Regions from separate parts of the Bradyrhizobium sp. HKCCYLS20291 genome, predicted to be linked through region 1. Evidence: predicted binding sites of a transcription regulator. Region 1 holds the regulator's gene; each other region holds the start of a gene.
What was found. Region 1 encodes LexA, which represses DNA repair genes until DNA is damaged. Its sites were predicted from a motif close to TGTTCNNNNTGTGTTCNG; they were not measured.
Positions count from the first base shown of each region.

Region 2: ACQR07_RS13460 (helicase-related protein) is a predicted target of LexA. The motif match lies at 1,656-1,673, and genes of this name have one in related genera.
Region 3: ACQR07_RS22800 (YifB family Mg chelatase-like AAA ATPase) is a predicted target of LexA. The motif match lies at 1,577-1,594, and genes of this name have one in related genera.
Region 4: recA (recombinase RecA) is a predicted target of LexA. The motif match lies at 2,414-2,431, and genes of this name have one in related genera.

Region 1 is NZ_JBNPTO010000007.1:358,030-362,241, forward strand. Features, by position in the region: gene ACQR07_RS18695 (hypothetical protein) at 1-157, opposite strand, end outside; gene ACQR07_RS18700 (hypothetical protein) at 358-798, opposite strand; gene lexA (transcriptional repressor LexA) at 1,109-1,807, opposite strand; gene ACQR07_RS18710 (molybdopterin molybdotransferase MoeA) at 1,998-3,209, opposite strand; gene ACQR07_RS18715 (hypothetical protein) at 3,244-3,543, opposite strand; gene ACQR07_RS18720 (ATP-binding protein) at 3,555-4,212, shown strand, end outside.
Region 2 is NZ_JBNPTO010000005.1:110,200-114,411, forward strand. Features, by position in the region: gene ACQR07_RS13460 (helicase-related protein) at 1-1,515, opposite strand, end outside; gene ACQR07_RS13465 (DUF3108 domain-containing protein) at 1,974-2,822, opposite strand; gene rpmB (50S ribosomal protein L28) at 3,366-3,674, shown strand; gene ACQR07_RS13475 (T6SS phospholipase effector Tle1-like catalytic domain-containing protein) at 3,990-4,212, shown strand, end outside.
Region 3 is NZ_JBNPTO010000010.1:243,470-247,681, reverse strand. Features, by position in the region: gene ACQR07_RS22805 (metallophosphoesterase family protein) at 1-385, opposite strand, end outside; gene ACQR07_RS22800 (YifB family Mg chelatase-like AAA ATPase) at 1,641-3,179, shown strand; gene ACQR07_RS22795 (hypothetical protein) at 3,281-3,754, shown strand; gene ACQR07_RS22790 (ATP-binding protein) at 3,890-4,212, shown strand, end outside.
Region 4 is NZ_JBNPTO010000002.1:53,805-58,016, forward strand. Features, by position in the region: gene gcvP (aminomethyl-transferring glycine dehydrogenase) at 1-1,075, shown strand, start outside; gene recA (recombinase RecA) at 1,235-2,323, opposite strand; gene ACQR07_RS04285 (hypothetical protein) at 2,796-3,089, shown strand.

The DNA.
Region 1 (4,212 bases):
ACAGCGAGGAGACCTCGACGAGCGTGAACGACGCCGCGGGATCGCGCTGCCAGATGGCAACGTCGTCAGCCGTGACCGTCAACCATCCCAACGCCAGCCTGTAGCGGCCGGGTTCGATGATCCGGCCAGCTTGGTTCCAATCGATCTTGTTGACCACGGTAATACCCCCGGCGGCCACAACGCCGGTCGAGGGACACCGTTCCTGTCGCCAGAGCGTGATGCCTTCTCGTCGAATCAAAGCGCGTACCGCAAGTTCAGTTCACCTCTCCCCGTCGGAGAGAGGTCAACGGCACCGCGACTGCTGTTCGATCGAACCAAAACGCATACTGCTCTCGCGTGACGCCTGCGCCGCTCAGCTCAGGTGATGCTGATGCGGCGGATGGGAGTCGTCTGCGGGGTCGGCGTATCGTTCGTCATGCCGGGGCCGCGCTCGGCCGGCTGCTTGGTGACGGGCAGCTGCAGCACCGTGACGCGCTGGCCTTCGCAGAGCTGCGTCACGAGCACGTGGCGGCCGTCGGCGAACTCGACGGCGTCGTGGTGGCGATCGGGAATGTGCTTTTCGATGCTGTTGAACTTGGCGACGCGCTCGCGGATCGTCCGGGTCCAGAGCCAGCGGCTGTCGTAGCGGACGTCCTCGGCGAAGGCGAGCTCGGTGCCGGGCAGCATGCAGACCGCGACGGTCGGCTCGCTTTCGCTGGCGAAGCCGCGGGTCGCGGTGCCGCGGAACGTCGTCGAGATCAGCGTCTCGCCGACCTTGGCGGGACGGGACGCAACGGCATGGAGGCTGTAGTCACACATCGGATCGCTCCTCGCTGAGAGATAGCCGACCCACGCTTCCCCCCGGACAGGCGCAGGCCTCTATCAGAGTGGACATCGAGGAGATGTTAGCGCGCGCTTCGCGGCAATTCTGCGCTGATCTGCACGGCATGCGGGTGGCCGCGATCACAAGCGTTTGAGGATACCGCGCTGCACATCCTGAAGTGCATTCGCGCGCGACTCAGTTTCGTGTCTTGCTTCTTTTCTTTGCGTCTCACGTCGTTCGGCGGCGAAGATCACAGCACCGCGCCACCGATCGATCGTGCATGTCCAGCACGCGAGGTCGCTGCGCTCAGTACTTGCGATACAGTCCGACCAGCTTGCCCTGGATCTTGACCCGGTTCGGCGGCAGGATGCGCACCTCGTAGGCGGTGTTGGCCGGCTCCAGCGCGATCGATGCGCCGCGGCGGCGGAAGCGCTTCAACGTCGCTTCCTCGTCATCGATCAGCGCCACCACGATGTCGCCGGTGTCGGCGGTCTCGTTGCGCTGGATCAGCGCCATGTCACCGTCGAGGATGCCGGCATCGACCATCGAGTCGCCGCGCACCTCCAGCGCATAGTGGTCGCCATTGCCGAGCATGTCGGCGGGCACGCTGATGGTGTGGCTGCGGGTCTGCAGCGCCTCGATCGGCGTACCGGCGGCGATGCGGCCCATCACCGGCACGGCGACCGGGCGCTCGCCGTCATCGAGCGCCGGCGTCGAGGTGCGGACCTTGCCGAGATTGCCCTCGATGACCGAGGGCGTGAAGCCGCGGCGGTTGCTGGCCGCCTGCGACAGCTCGGGCAGCTTGATGACCTCGATGGCGCGGGCGCGGTTGGGCAGCCGGCGGATGAAGCCGCGCTCCTCCAGCGCCGTGATCAGGCGGTGAATGCCCGACTTCGAGCGCAGATCGAGCGCGTCCTTCATCTCGTCGAACGAGGGCGGCACGCCCGCTTCCTTGAGCCGTTCGTTGATGAACCGCAGGAGTTCGTACTGTTTGCGCGTCAGCATCTCGACCTGGTCCCCAGTTTGTTGTCGTCCAAGTCCCGTGCCCTTGCGTCCCTGAGCCGGAAGTGGACGTTCGTATTCGCGTCGCCCGCAACATACTAAAAACAAATCATGAACGGACACTATATGTTCGATGTGTGTTCCGCAATCCTAAAAATATGATGAATGACCCGGGCTTTGACGGGGAGAAGGGTCAGTTCGGCAGGCGCAGGATCTCGCAGACGCTGCCGGCGGGCGCCTTCGGCGCGAAGGCCGGGCGGATCAAAAGAGCCTGCGATAGCGCAAGATTCCCCAGCAGAGACGAATCCTGCTGCGTCACAGGCGTTGCGACCAGTGTACCATCGGCGCGCTCGTCGAGCTGGGCTCGCAGATAGTCCTCGCGCGAATCGTTGGCGGGGAGCTCGCGGCCGAGCAGCGCGGTTTCGCGCGGGAGCTGGGGCTCGTCGCGGCCGAGCAGGCGCCGAATCAGCGGCACCAGGAACAGGGTCGCGCAGACATAGGACGACACCGGATTGCCGGGCAGCCCGATCACCCTGACGCCGCCGAGCCGGCCATGCATCATCGGCTTGCCCGGCCGCATCGCGATCTTCCAGAACGCCATCTCGACGCCCTCGGCCTCCAGCGCCTGCTTGACCAGGTCGTGATCCCCGACCGAGGCGCCGCCCGTCGTGATCAGGATGTCGGCGCCCGACTCGCGCGCCCGGCGGATGCCCGCGACGGTGGCTTCGAGCGTATCCGCCGCGATGCCAAGATCGACCGCTGCAGCGCCTTCGGCGCGCACCAGCGCGCGCAGCGCGTAGCCGTTGGAGTAGACGATCTGACCCGGGCCGGGCTCGGAGCCCGGCATCACCAGCTCGTCACCGGTGGCGAGCAGCGCCACCGTCGGCCGTCGCCGCACCGGCAGCGCCGGATGGTTCATGCTGGCGGCGAGCGACAGGTCACGATCGCTGAGCCGGCGTCCGGCCTTCAGCAGCACCATGCCCTGATGAAAGTCGACGCCGGCGGGCCGGATGTGCCGGCCCTTGATCGCGGCTTCCGTGATCACGACGTGGCCGTCGCCCGCAATCGTATCCTCCTGGATCACGACGGCGTCGGCGCCATCAGGCACGACGCCGCCGGTGAAGATGCGAGCGGCCTCGCCGGGTCCCACCACGCGGTCGAACGGCCGACCCGCCGCGACCTCGCCGATCACCTTCAGCCGTGCCTGCGGCTTGTCCGCGTCGACAGCGCGCACGGCGTAGCCGTCCATCGCCGACATGGCCTCGGGCGGCTGCGTCCGCAGCGCTGCCAGATCGCGCGCCAGAATGCGGTGAAAGGCATCGTCCAGCGACACCAATTCCTCAGCCAGCGGCTCGGCGCCTGCGAGCACCGCGGTCAATGCATCGGATACCGGCATCAAGGCCATTGGAGTTCCTTTGAAAGCGATCGTGGGGGGCGTTCTAGCCAATGGCGCTGTCGTGGCCAAGCGCGGCGCCGGCGTTGGTTCGATTGCCCGCGCGCCCAGTGCAACGCGACCGTAGTGCTACGGTGTGGTCCGGCACCAGCCGGTTTGAGCCGATTTCGGCTCGAAAGAAGCCGAAATTGCTGGCCGTCGCAACGGGCCGGCCTGCTGCCTCGGGTTGTAGTTCAGTGTTTGAGAACGATTCTTCGCGAATCTCTGCCTGAAGCTCAACCCGGACGGCGGAACTCAAACGGAATGCCTCGCGCGGAACATCACGCAGCAGGACGCAGCTGGTCAACCACCCCTCTCTTGATCGCCGCGCTGATCGCGCTCGCCTGCGCGGCCTTCGTGGCCGTCGAGGTATCGCGCGCGGTGAGGCTGCGCGAGGCCATCTTCACCGACGGAAAGAAGGACACCGTCAATCTCACGAGCTCTCTGCTTCAGCACGCCGAACTGACGTTTCGCACGGCCGACGCACTTCTCACGGGGACCGTGTCCTCGCTCGAGCATCGTCCGCCGGATCGGGATGACCGCAGGCGTCTCAAGGCCTGGTTCATCGACGAGCTGAAGCGCATGCCGCAGCTCGTCAACCTGTTGGTGGTCGACCAGGAGGGCACGCTGCTGGTCAGCTCGATCGCCGAAGAGGGCACCGTGAACTACGCGGATCGCGACTTCTTCGCCTATCATCGCGATTCCCCGGACCGTGGCGTGCGCCTGCACGCGCCGATTCGTGGGCGAGCCAGCAATCAATGGATCATTCCGCTCACGCGGCGGTTCAACCGTCCCGACGGCAGCTTCGGCGGCGTCGTGGTGGCGGCGCTCGGCACGCAATATTTCCAGGATTTCTATCAGCGGCTGGACGTCGGCCGGAATGGCGCGATCCTGTTGGCGTCGCTGGACGGGCCGCTGCTGGTACGGCGGCCCTACGCCGAGTCCAATGTCGGCCGCGACATGAAGCAGAGCGGCC
Region 2 (4,212 bases), on a different contig from region 1:
GATTTCCGTATTCAAAACACTGTTCTCCCGCAGGCGCCGCATCAATACACTGGTACGACGATCAACGAAACGCTCCGTGAGCCGTTCATGAAGGGCGTCTGACAATTTATTTTCGAGTTCGCGGGTAATACCCTGCCAATAGTCGGGATCAACAAGCCAATCCGGCCGGTTCGCGACGAAAGTCCAGGTGCGAATTTGTGCAATCCGCCCGGACAGCGTGTCGATGTCGCCGTCGACCCGGTCGGCCTGATCGACCTGGGCCGCATACCAGGCGTCGGGAATCCGCCCCTTCTGCATCAGGAAGCCGAACACGGTGGTGACGAGCTCGGCATGGGCGGCCGGCGACAGCCTGCGATAATCGGGAATCTGGCAGGTTTCCCAGAGACGTTCGACCGCCGTCGCACCATGTGCCATGTCGCGCACCTCGGCATCGCGCGCCGCATGATCCAGCACGCGCAGATCCTCGGCGATCGGCGCGCGGGTCAGCGCCTCGTGCGCCGGCGTCATGGCCAGTGACACCTGCAGCGCGCTCAACGACGCAAAATCGAGCTTCGCGTTGCGCCATTGCAGCACCTTCACGCTGTCGAAGGTGTGGTTCTGCAGCGCGTTGACCAGCTCGGGCTCGAACGGCGCACAACGTCCGGTGGTGCCGAAGGTGCCGTTGCGCGTCGCGCGCCCGGCGCGGCCCGCGATCTGGGCGAACTCCGACGGTGTCAGGCGGCGAAACTGATAGCCGTCATATTTCCGGTCGGAGGCAAAGGCGACATGGTCGACGTCGAGATTGAGGCCCATGCCGATGGCGTCGGTGGCCACGAGATAGTCGACGTCGCCATTCTGGAACATCGCGACCTGCGCATTGCGGGTGCGCGGCGACAGCGAGCCGAGCACGACGGCGGCGCCGCCATGCTGCCGGCGGATCAGCTCGGCGATCGCATAGACCTCGTCGGCCGAGAACACGACGATCGCAGTCCGGCGCGGCTGCCGCGTGATCTTGCGATCGCCAGCGAATTCGAGCTGCGACAAGCGCGGCCGCGTTACCATCGAGGCGCCCGGCAGCAGCCGCTCGATGATCGGGCGCATCGTCGCCGCACCGAGCAGCAGCGTCTCGTCGCGGCCGCGGCGGTTGAGAATGCGGTCGGTGAAGACATGGCCGCGCTCGAGATCGGCCGCGATCTGGATCTCGTCGACGGCGAGGAAGGCCACGTCGAGATCCCGCGGCATGGCCTCGACCGTCGACACCCAATAGCGCGGGCTCTTCGGCTTGATCTTTTCCTCGCCGGTGATCAGCGCGACAGCCTCGCTGCCGACCCGATCCGCGATCTTGTTGTAGACCTCGCGCGCGAGCAGCCGCAGCGGCAGACCGATGATTCCTGAGGAATGCGCGAGCATGCGCTCGATCGCCAGATGCGTCTTGCCGGTGTTGGTCGGACCGAGCACGGCGGTGACGCCGCTGCCGGCAACGCGATCGGGCGTGCGCTCGAAAGGCGAGGCAGCCGAAAAAGACGAAAAAGCCATTCGTTAAATTTGGGTCTCGAAGCGGACGTTGCAGGCGCGCGGGTCAGGCGCAATGGATGCTGAATTTGTCGTGGTTCTGAGAGGCTGGGTCCTCACCCCTGTGTCACATTGCTACGCATATAGGGACGCAGCTTAAGCTTCGGAACGCCTTGAGAACGAATCACGAAGGAATCGGTGACTCCATCGTCTTTCCGGCTTCGTTCACCGCAACATCTCGCGCTCTGCGATCTCATCAGCACTAGATCAAGTTTTTGCCGCCGCGACAAGCAACGCTTTTGCGAGGGAACTGGCACGTCGTTCAGTGAGTCCCGAGTCGAATCAGAATCGCGCAAGAGTCAAACGGATTCACTGATCGCAGACAGCAGCCATTTGAAAATCCACAGCGGGTCATTCCGGGACGCGTAGGCGCGAGCCATATGACGGGCGTCGGCCAAACCAGCGCCGGCGCGCCGGCGGGCCTATTGCGTCTTGGCGACGTGCGGCGTCGCCTGGACGTTGAAAGACGTCGCCTCCAGCATTGCGGTACCCAGCGGGGTCGGGATGACCACCTTGAAAGGCACCAGGACACGCGTGCCCGCGATCGGCACGAAGGAAATTTCCATGTTGCGGGCCTGGGCGAGATATTTGACCACCGGCCGGTCCGGAATGTAGCCGGCGACGGGGGTGAAGTAGATCGCGCACACCAGGGCCGTGCCGCGATAGCCCTTGTCGGCCTTGACGTTCTCCATGCGCTTGTAGTCGAGCTTGAGCTCGTAGCGCATGCGGCCGTCGAACACCGGCGCCGCGCCACGGCAGGACTCCGGCGACAGCAGCTCACCGGTGCCGGGCACACGCACCAGCGAAGCGGTCATCGGATCGAGCACGCCGCGCTTGTGCGCATCCGTGACCGGGATCCGGTCGGGATCGACCGGGGGCGCCGGCTCGATGGCGAAATCCTTCACGTTGCCGTTCTGCAGGTTGATATGGATCTGCTCAGACTTCTTCCCCGTCGTGGTCGAAGCCTGATAGCTCTGCCCGACCAGGGCGCCGTTGACGACCCGGCCCTGCACCGCGCCGGTGCCTGAGCCCTGCGAGAAGCTCTTGAGCAACCCGGCCGTGCCGCCTTGCGCGGACGCCGCGTATTGGTCATCGGCGATCTCGACGGCCCAGGTGCCCTTGCCGACAGGAATACCGGCCAACGAGGCCGTGTATTGCGCGTCGAGCCGGGCCTGGGCGTGCGCGCCCTGGGCGAGCAGCAGCAGGCACAGGAAGGACCCCGCTGCAATCGCGCGAGGAGAGCGAAACGGAAGAGCCGATGTGATGGTCACGTGAGGGATGATCCTGCCGATCCGCCTGCCTGAGAGCGCCGGGTCAATCCGGCACGCGTTCTGCTACTTAAGCCAAAACTGCCTTCGAACAACGCGAACCGTCCAACAATGGCGGTTTGTCCAGCGCTTTGCATCCGGCCCGGCAACGCTGGTCCGGCAGCTGCCGGAACCGCTCGCAATCTCCGGTACCGCACCAGCACCGCGCCGTTCTGGCGCTCGGGGCTGTTCGCGGGACAGCATCCATCGCGCTCGAATACGCCCTTTATATGGTCTAAGGTGCAAGCTATACTGTTGATTATACAATCGCTTTTCTGCTGCTCGGCGGCCTGGGCCAAGGCATTGGGGGCATGATCGGCTGGACGGGCGGCTGTTTTGGCCCGCGGCCACGTCCGGATTCGCCGCGGCCTTCAAAACCTTGACGAAAAGCCGCATCCCCCCTATAGGACCGCATCTCCCAGAGAAGAGCTGGACGAGTTTTGGACCCCCGCGGCCCACCGACCTTGGGTGGACGAAGGGTGCGGGGATGAGAGAGGATTTATTGCCATGTCGCGGCGTTGTGAACTGACGGCCAAGGGCCCCCAGGTTGGCCACAAGGTGAGCCACTCGAACATCAAGACCAAGCGGCGCTTCCTGCCGAACCTGTGCAACGTGACCTTCATCTCGGATGCACTCGGCCGCAACGTGCGCCTGCGCGTCTCGACCAACGCCATCAAGAGCGTCGACCACAATGGCGGCCTCGACGCCTATCTGCTGAAGGCCAACGCCGCCGCGCTGTCGCCGCGCGCGCTCGAGCTGAAGCGCGCCATCGAGAAGAAGGCCGCCGAGGCCGCTCCGGTCGCCAAAGCCAGCTGAAAGGCCAGCTGAGTTCCAGTACGACACGCCGAAGCCGAACGCGTCGCACGCGGGTTTCGAGCGCCATGACATGACGAACGGCCGGATCGCGAGATCCGGCCGTCGTCGTTTTGGCGGTCACCCGTGCTGTTTGTCGTTGGGCATGCGAACCATGGTTCGCATGGTGGCGAGTCCTGGCCCGTCGAGGCGACCGGCCTGCAGGAACGAGTCCGCCGGGCGCAACACAGACGAAGTGTCAGGGCGAACCGACTTCCCCAACATCGGCCGGATGCTCTACACTCGTTGCGGTAGCATTATCTCGGACATTCCTTTGCCATGAAAAATATTGTGATCTGCTGCGACGGCACCGGCAACGAGATCAGCGAAAACATTTCCAACGTCCTGAAGCTCTATCGCTGCCTGCGCAAAACCGACAAGACCACGCCCCATCAGGCGGTCTTCTACGACCCCGGCGTTGGAACCTTGACCCAGCCCGACAGCTGGCACCGCTTCAAGGCCAATTTCAACATGGTGCTCGGGCTCGCCACCGGTTACGGCC
Region 3 (4,212 bases), on a different contig from region 1:
TGTGGTCCCCGAATCTCGCTGCAAGCTCGCCATCAAATGTAACGTCTTCTATCGAAGATAGCTGGAACCACGCAAACACCTTCTTCTCAAACTCAAGATAATAACTCGGCACAATCTGCAACTCGTCTTTTTTCAGTGAACCGACACGCAGAGCCAATACGCCGGCTCGGAACATCCTCTTTGTTGAGCGATCAACGATATAGGCAACAAACGGGCCAACCGATTGCAGGTTTCGTAGCAAGCTCTCGTGATCAGACTCAAAATCTTTCTTCCACCAGCCCCACCATACGCAACCATCTTTGGCCAGAACCGCACGGTGTGCGGCAATACTATCTATATTTGAGACCGTATCTCGGAAGCGAAGCGCTATTGCTGGTGTTGCCATTCAAGTAGTCTCTGATACGGGGGTCGGGGAATACCGAAATTTTTAAGCTGGCGAAATGGTCCGAGTTTCTCACAAAACGAAGCAGAATCTGACGAGTGGAACGCGAGACGAAGCTGCTGTAGGGCTTTAAAAGGGTCTTTGATAAGAGCAACCTCATTTCGCGAAGTCCAAAGACTGATCAGGTCTCGTTTAGGCGCACGCCTACTAACATACGGCCACGTCCAGTCTTTTCCGAGTGGGTGCCTGTTCATTTCATCAGGTAGCGAATGATCCCCTCGGAGACGCAATGCTAGTTGATAGTCGTTCAAAACAAATCTAACCCAAGTTTCTCGGTCTGCTGGGTAGCCGAGAAGACTAGGCAGCCGCTTTAAGCGAAGGCTCACCAATCGACCGAATCTAGGACTTGGAAGCGCTAGGTTCTCGCTCGCTTCGACTGCCGCAAATTCGAAGGGGGGCATAACGTATCTAGGAACTATGTTCAGTACTTCGAACTCAGCCCACTCGCTTGCCCACGCCCTTAACTCATCAAATTCTCTTGCCGCAGTCGGACGGGTAATATCTGGCCACAGTGAGACTAAGATTTCACCGTTCGGCACTAGGCCGTGAGCCGACCAAGCTATCCAGATCCTTGCTTCCTCCGGATACCAAGGTGGATCAAGTATCGCGATCGTCCTTTTCTCAAAGTCCGGCTTAATGATTCCCGGTTCGATCTGCACATGGTTTCTAACCGCGTGAAAGGGTTGACGGTCGACAAGCAAAACATCGCGACCCAGAGACTCCAAATATCTTGCGAGAGATGGCGCGCCGATTGCGAGTACCGAATCGGACGGACGGACGAGCCTCAGAAGAGACCGCACCGTCTCATCCGTATATCGCCAGTCAAAGTCTAGGACATGAGGCTCAGGCAACTCATGTGGAGCTTCTTTCATTAGATGGAACGTTTCTCGCTGCGGATTTTGTTATCATGTTCTCATAGCCCTCCAATTTCGCAATAGGTCATGATCACCTATGTCGGCCCTTAGGCGGTGCGAAAACATTCAAAGCATCGGACGCATCTGCGTTCCCTGAGCCAAGAAAGACTGGCCTTACCTGCTAATCTCGTGAGACCACCCTCTAAGCGCCTTCTCCCAATGGCACGGGTCGAGCCGTCGTACTCTTGCTAAATGCCGGCCACATCTGGCAGCAGTGCGATGTTCATGTATTGTTCTTGCGGCCACGCGCGGTTTCCGTTAGCCTCCTGCATGGGAGGGGCACCATGGTCCAGCGGGTTTCCACCGTCGCCTTCGAGGGGATCGAGGCCCGCGCGGTCGACGTGCAGGTCCAGGTCGCGCCGGGTCTGCCGGCGTTCGCGATCGTCGGCCTGCCGGACAAGGCGGTGTCGGAGGCGCGCGAGCGGGTGCGCTCGGCGCTGATCGCCTCGGGGCTGGCGCTGCCGGCGCGGCGCATCACCGTCAACCTCGCGCCGGCCGACGTGCCCAAGGAAGGCAGCCATTATGACCTGCCGATCGCGCTCGGCCTGATGGCGGCGATCGGTGCGATTCCGCCGGATGCGCTCAGTGGATTCACCGTGCTGGGCGAGCTCGGGCTCGACGGCTCGATTGCCCCGGTGGCCGGCGTGCTGCCGGCCGCGATCGGCGCCAATGCGCGCGAGGAGGGCCTGATCTGCCCGGCGGCCTGCGGCGCGGAAGCGGCGTGGGCCAGCCCGGACCTCGAGATCATCGCGGCGACGTCGCTGATCCAGATCGCCAACCATTTCAAGGGCACGCAGGTGCTGTCGCGGCCGCAGCCGAAGATCCAGGAGGCTCCGGCGAGCCTGCTCGACCTGCGCGATATCAAGGGCCAGGAGAGCGGCAAGCGCGCGCTCGAGATCGCCGCCGCCGGCGGACATCATCTGTTGATGATCGGCTCGCCCGGCGCCGGCAAGTCGATGTTGGCGGCGCGGCTGCCGTCGATCCTGCCGCCGCTGTCGCCGGCCGAGCTGCTGGAGGTGTCGATGATCGCCTCCGTCGCCGGCGAGATCGAAGGCGGCGCGCTGACCAACCGGCGGCCGTTCCGCAGCCCGCATCATTCCGCCAGCATGGCGGCGCTGACCGGCGGCGGCCTGCGCGCCCGTCCCGGCGAGATCTCGCTGGCACATCAGGGCGTGCTGTTTCTCGACGAGCTGCCGGAGTTCGATCCGCGCGTGCTGGATTCGCTGCGCCAGCCGCTGGAGAATGGCGAGGTCTCGATCTCGCGCGCCAACCACCGCGTCACCTACCCGGCCCGCTTCATGCTGGTCGCGGCGATGAATCCGTGCCGCTGCGGCAAGGCGTTCGAGCCCGGCTATGCCTGCAAGCGCGGCCGCATCGACCGCTGCACGTCCGACTACCAGATGCGCATCTCCGGCCCGCTGATGGACCGCATCGATCTGCGCATCGAGGTGCCCGCCGTCACCGCCGCCGACCTGATCCTGCCGCCGGCCAAGGAAGGCTCCGCGGAGGTCGCCGCTCGCGTCGCCGCCGCGCGCGAGCTGCAGCGCGCCCGCTACGCCAAGGCCGGCCTGCCGCACATCCGGACCAACGCCGAGGCCCCGGCCGCCGTGCTCGACGACATCGCCAAGCTCGATGCCCCGGGCCAGAAGCTGCTGCGCGAAGCCGCCGAAACGATGCGGCTCTCGGCGCGCGGCTATCACCGCGTGCTGCGCGTCGCGCGGACCTTGGCCGATCTCGACCATGTCGAGACCATAGGCCGGCTGCACCTCGCCGAGGCACTGTCGTATCGCGCGCTGGCGGAAGACAATCGTCACGCGGCGTGACGACGCCCTCTCCTCAACACTCTGGTAACGACTTCTCTTTACGCTCCGACAACCATAAGGCCCGCGTTTGCGTCATCAGGCCTGTTGTGTCGGTGCGTGTCATGTTGCGTTTCAAGGTGCTCGTTTCGGCCGTGCCGCTGATCGCGGCTGCGGTCGCCGCCAGGCTCGAGCTGGCGCCCTCCCCGCGGCCGTGCATTGCCGCCGGTTCAGACATCGTCTCACTCGGCTCCGCCGCGTCCCACGCCGCCTTCAACGTCGACTTCACCGATGATCCCGCGCTCGCCACGGTGCGCGTGGCGCTGGTCGATGATCCCGAAATAGCCGATTTCGTCGTGATCGACGATGCGCCCGTCCGCGAGGATCAGGGCTGCGGTCTGGGCGGGCCGTCCCGGGTCGTCGCGATCGCCGCCGATCCCGCTGCGCCGCGGATCTATCTCAGCAGTGATCGCGCCGGGGATGACCTTGCCGACTACCGCATCTACGTCCGCTCCAGCCGCACGTCGGTCAGAGAGGCCGCCGCGCTGATCGTCGCCGCCCGCGGCCGCGCCTCATCACTACTTCATCCGGTGCTGTGAGCCGGGCTAACGCCCGGTTCACCATCTCTGCACCGCAGGCGCGCGCGGGCAGACGCTTCAAAGTCTCAGCAATACCGGCCGGCGCATGGTGCGGGCCGGCGATGACACGGGATCGACGACATCAGGGGTGACGGAATGGGACCGATTTTTCGCATCAGGCTGCGCCTGCGCCGGTTCACGCGCCGTCATCAGCTGATCTTCACGATCCTGCGCGCGATGATGATCTTCTCCGCCGGCTTCGGCGGCGCCTATGGCTTCATCAAGGCCAGCCTCTCCGAGAACTCCGGCTACAATCCGCATGCCTTCGCGATCGGCGCCAGCTTCCTGTTCGCACTCGCCTGCGTCGGCCTGGCGACGCTCAGCATGCGGCTGCGCTTCGTCAAGAAGAAGCTGCACAAGATCGCGCTTCACAACGAGGTGCTGGCGGACCGGAACTGGGAGCTGCAGGAGGCCGAGCA
Region 4 (4,212 bases), on a different contig from region 1:
CACCAACCCAGCGTCGGCGCACATGGTCGGCATGGAGGTCGTCGTGGTCGGCTGCGACACGGGCGGCAATGTCGACCTCGCCGATCTCAAGGCCAAGGCGGAGGCCCACAGCAAGACGCTCGCGGCCATCATGATCACCTATCCCTCGACCCACGGCGTGTTCGAGGAGCACATCCGGGACATCTGCGACATCGTCCATGCCCGTGGCGGCCAGGTCTATCTCGACGGCGCCAACCTGAATGCCCAGGTCGGCCTCTCCAGGCCCGGCGACTACGGCGCCGACGTCAGCCATTTCAACCTGCACAAGACGTTCTGCATCCCGCATGGCGGCGGCGGTCCGGGCATGGGCCCGATCGGCGTCAAGGCGCACCTCGCCCCGTTCCTGCCGGGACACCCCAGCACGGACGGCGCGAGCGCGCATCCGGTCGGGCCGGTCTCGGCCGCGCCTTACGGCTCGGCCTCGATCCTGACGATCTCCTACATCTACATGCTCTTGATGGGCGGCGACGGCCTGACGCGCGCGACAGAGATTGCGATCCTCAACGCCAACTACGTTGCGGCGCGGCTCGATCAGCATTTCCCGGTGCTCTACCGCAACGAGCGCGGCCGCGTCGCGCATGAATGCATCATCGATCCCAGGCCGCTGAAGCAGAGCAGCGGCGTCACCGTCGACGACATCGCCAAGCGGCTGATCGACTACGGCTTCCACGCGCCGACGATGAGCTTTCCGGTCGCCGGCACCTTGATGATTGAGCCGACCGAATCGGAATCGAAAGCCGAGCTCGATCGTTTCTGCGACGCCATGATCGCGATCCGCAAGGAGATCGCCGAGGTCGAACAGGGCCGCTTCAAGATCGAGGCCTCGCCGCTCCGCCACGCGCCGCACACGGTGCACGACATTGCGGACGACGACTGGAACAGGGCCTATCGCCGCAGCGAGGGCTGCTTCCCCGCGGGGACCTCGCGCACCGACAAATACTGGTGCCCGGTGGGCCGCGTCGACAACGTCTACGGCGACCGCAACCTGGTATGCTCGTGCCCGCCGGTCGGCGACTACGCGCAGGCGGCGGAGTAAGATCAGCATGTTGATCTGACGAACCCCGAGCAACCGGACGCGCCGCGTTCGGTTGCTCGGGCCTCAAAGATCCGGCCGAGCTTTCACACGATCCAAACGACAACGGGCGCCAAGGTCAAATGACCGGCGCCCGTTGCATTTCATCTCATTCGCTCGGCCCTACTCCTCCGCCGGCTCCTCGCCGTCGGCGTCGCGCTCGGCACTGCCGGCCAGGATCTGCTCGGCGATCAGGCCGGAGTTCTGGCGGATCGCGGCCTCGATCTTGGCGGTCATGTCAGGGTTGGCCTTGAGGAACGTCTTCGAGTTCTCGCGGCCCTGACCAAGGCGCTGGCTGTCATACGAGAACCAGGCGCCGGACTTCTCGACGATGCCGGCCTTGACGCCGAGATCGAGGATCTCGCCCATCTTGGACACGCCCTCGCCGTACATGATGTCGAATTCGACCTGCTTGAACGGCGGCGCCAGCTTGTTCTTCACCACCTTCACGCGGGTGGAGTTGCCGATCACCTCGTCACGCTCCTTGATCGCACCGATGCGGCGGATGTCGAGGCGCACCGAGGCGTAGAACTTCAGCGCGTTGCCGCCCGTTGTGGTCTCCGGCGAGCCGTACATCACACCGATCTTCATGCGGATCTGGTTGATGAAGATGACCATCGTGTTGGACTTGTTGATCGAGGCCGTCAGCTTGCGCAGCGCCTGGCTCATCAGGCGGGCCTGCAGACCGGGCAGCGACTCGCCCATCTCGCCTTCGAGCTCGGCCTTCGGCACCAGGGCCGCCACGGAATCGACCACCAGAACGTCGACAGCCCCTGAGCGCACCAGGGTATCGCAGATTTCCAGCGCCTGCTCACCCGTATCCGGCTGCGAGATCAGGAGCTCGTCGATGTTGACGCCCAGCTTGCGCGCATAGACCGGGTCGAGCGCATGCTCGGCATCGATGAAGGCGCAGATGCCGCCCTTCTTCTGCGCTTCCGCCACCGTGTGCAGGGCCAGCGTGGTCTTGCCCGAGGATTCCGGCCCGTAGATCTCGACGATGCGTCCCTTGGGCAGGCCGCCGATGCCGAGCGCGATATCGAGCCCGAGCGAGCCGGACGACACCGTCTCGACATCCATCGAGCGGTCGTTCTTGCCCAGCTTCATCACCGAGCCCTTGCCGAACTGACGTTCGATCTGGGACAGCGCCGCGGAGAGCGCCTTACTCTTATCCATGGAGGAACCTTCGACGATACGCAGGGCAGTGGCGGACATTGGCGCTCCTTATGGCGGGGATTCGCGGGATCGACAAACGGTTAACGAGGTGGCCAGCAATCTTGAGGTGAATGTACCCCATCTGTTCTTTGTTCGCAATATGTTCTTCTCGCCATCTGAAGCTTTTCAGATCGGACCGTTCGGCGGGCAACCGTGCGTGAGCCGAAACGGCCGCTGAAGCCAGCGCGCCCGCCCCGACCTGCCGTCGGGCTCGATGCGCCATTGCGGAGGTGCCGAAGAGACAGGATGCTAAGCACCAGAGTGGATGCCGCCATCCCCGCATCGCCGTGGTCGGACCGGACAAACCAAACCACAACCAGAAGATGCACCCCTCAAGCAGCCTTGCAGGATCTTTCGATCTGCGTTCTGTTCGATCCCGACGAATTGCGGCCAACTCTGCGAACCCATGCCAGATTCAGATATCGAACAAACAGTGACGCTCTGGCGCCCGGTCGGTCCGAAGGAACTCGCCTTGATCGAGGCGTCCGGCATGCGCGCATTTCCGCCTCGGTTGCCCGAGCAGCCGATCTTCTACCCTGTGCTCAGCGAAGACTATGCGGTGAAGATCGCGCGCGACTGGAACGTGCCGGCAAGCGGCCACGGCTATGTGGTGCGCTTCGCGATCGCGCGCAGCTTCATCTCTCGTTACCAAATCCAGGAGGCCGGCGGCCGTGATCATCTCGAATATTGGATACCGGGCGAACAGCTCGCCGAACTCAATGCTGCCATCGTCGGACTAATCGAGCTTGTCAGAACGTTTCCCTGACATGGCGTGCGTTGATCGGACGCTCCCGTGGTTCTCCTGAGTAGAACGAAGTTCCTAAGTATCTTCTGCTTTTGTTCGGCTCATTTCGTATGCACGCGTAAGCGTCGTGCACGACTGGCCTGTGGTCCCAGCGGTCCCGAGGGCGCAGCAACAGCCTGCTATCGCAGATCGTTGGATACGGCCCTAAGCACCCACCTCCAGCAAACGTAAAAATCAGCAGTTCAATTGCGCCGACATGATGGTCGGCAGATCAAGCGCTGTTCCCGTGCTGTGAGCAGCTCCGCTGATCAGACCTGCTTCGCGTGAGGTCGCGATAGCATGCCGCAGCGTTTGCGCCTACGTGAGACAGATCACTCGCCGTCGATTTCGGCTCAGGCGTTTCGGATAAGAGCCATTGTCATAAACTTTTGGTTGCGGTATAAGAATTCGGTTGTCGAACGCGAAACAAATTTTTGATCAGCCCCGAGTTTGTTTGTTCGTTGCGACGATGGCAGGCTCATATCAGCAAGCATGTGTAGCCGCCCCTGTCATGTGTAGGCGCTCGGCCCTGAAACCATCCGCGCCGAAAGAAAGCCCCGGACACTGTCCGGGGCTTTCGACGTTTGCGGTGTCCGCGATTAGTGGCCAACAGTGTCATCTCGTCGAACGATCTCGGCGGAACTGATTGGCCTCATGAACCAAGAGAGGACGAAGCGCGCGACGATGTGACTTGCCCCCTTCTGTCACGCTGGCCTCAGGCACCGTCAACTGCGCTTGCAGCGAAGCCCGGCCGACGGAAATCGGCTGTCCCGTGTGCGACACCTCAGGCACCGGCCATTGCGGCGGCCCCCGGTGATGCAACCTTGATTTGTCGCAAGGCGCGCACGCCAGTCTTGCACTACGCTTTTGTTTGTCACTGCCGAACTGCCCCGAGGGGGGAAGCTACGACGTTGATGCGGAGCCTCGGATCGCGGCGGTCCGGGGCTCACTTGCTCGACGAACATTGCAATCACCGCGTGTTCGGGCGCTGAGCGGACTATCAATAGTCGACCGTATTTTACCGGAATTGATCCCATCGGGTTTTCCGCCTCCATTTACGTTGCGTAAATCAAACCCAGCGGCCTGGGGCGGTCAGGGCTCACCG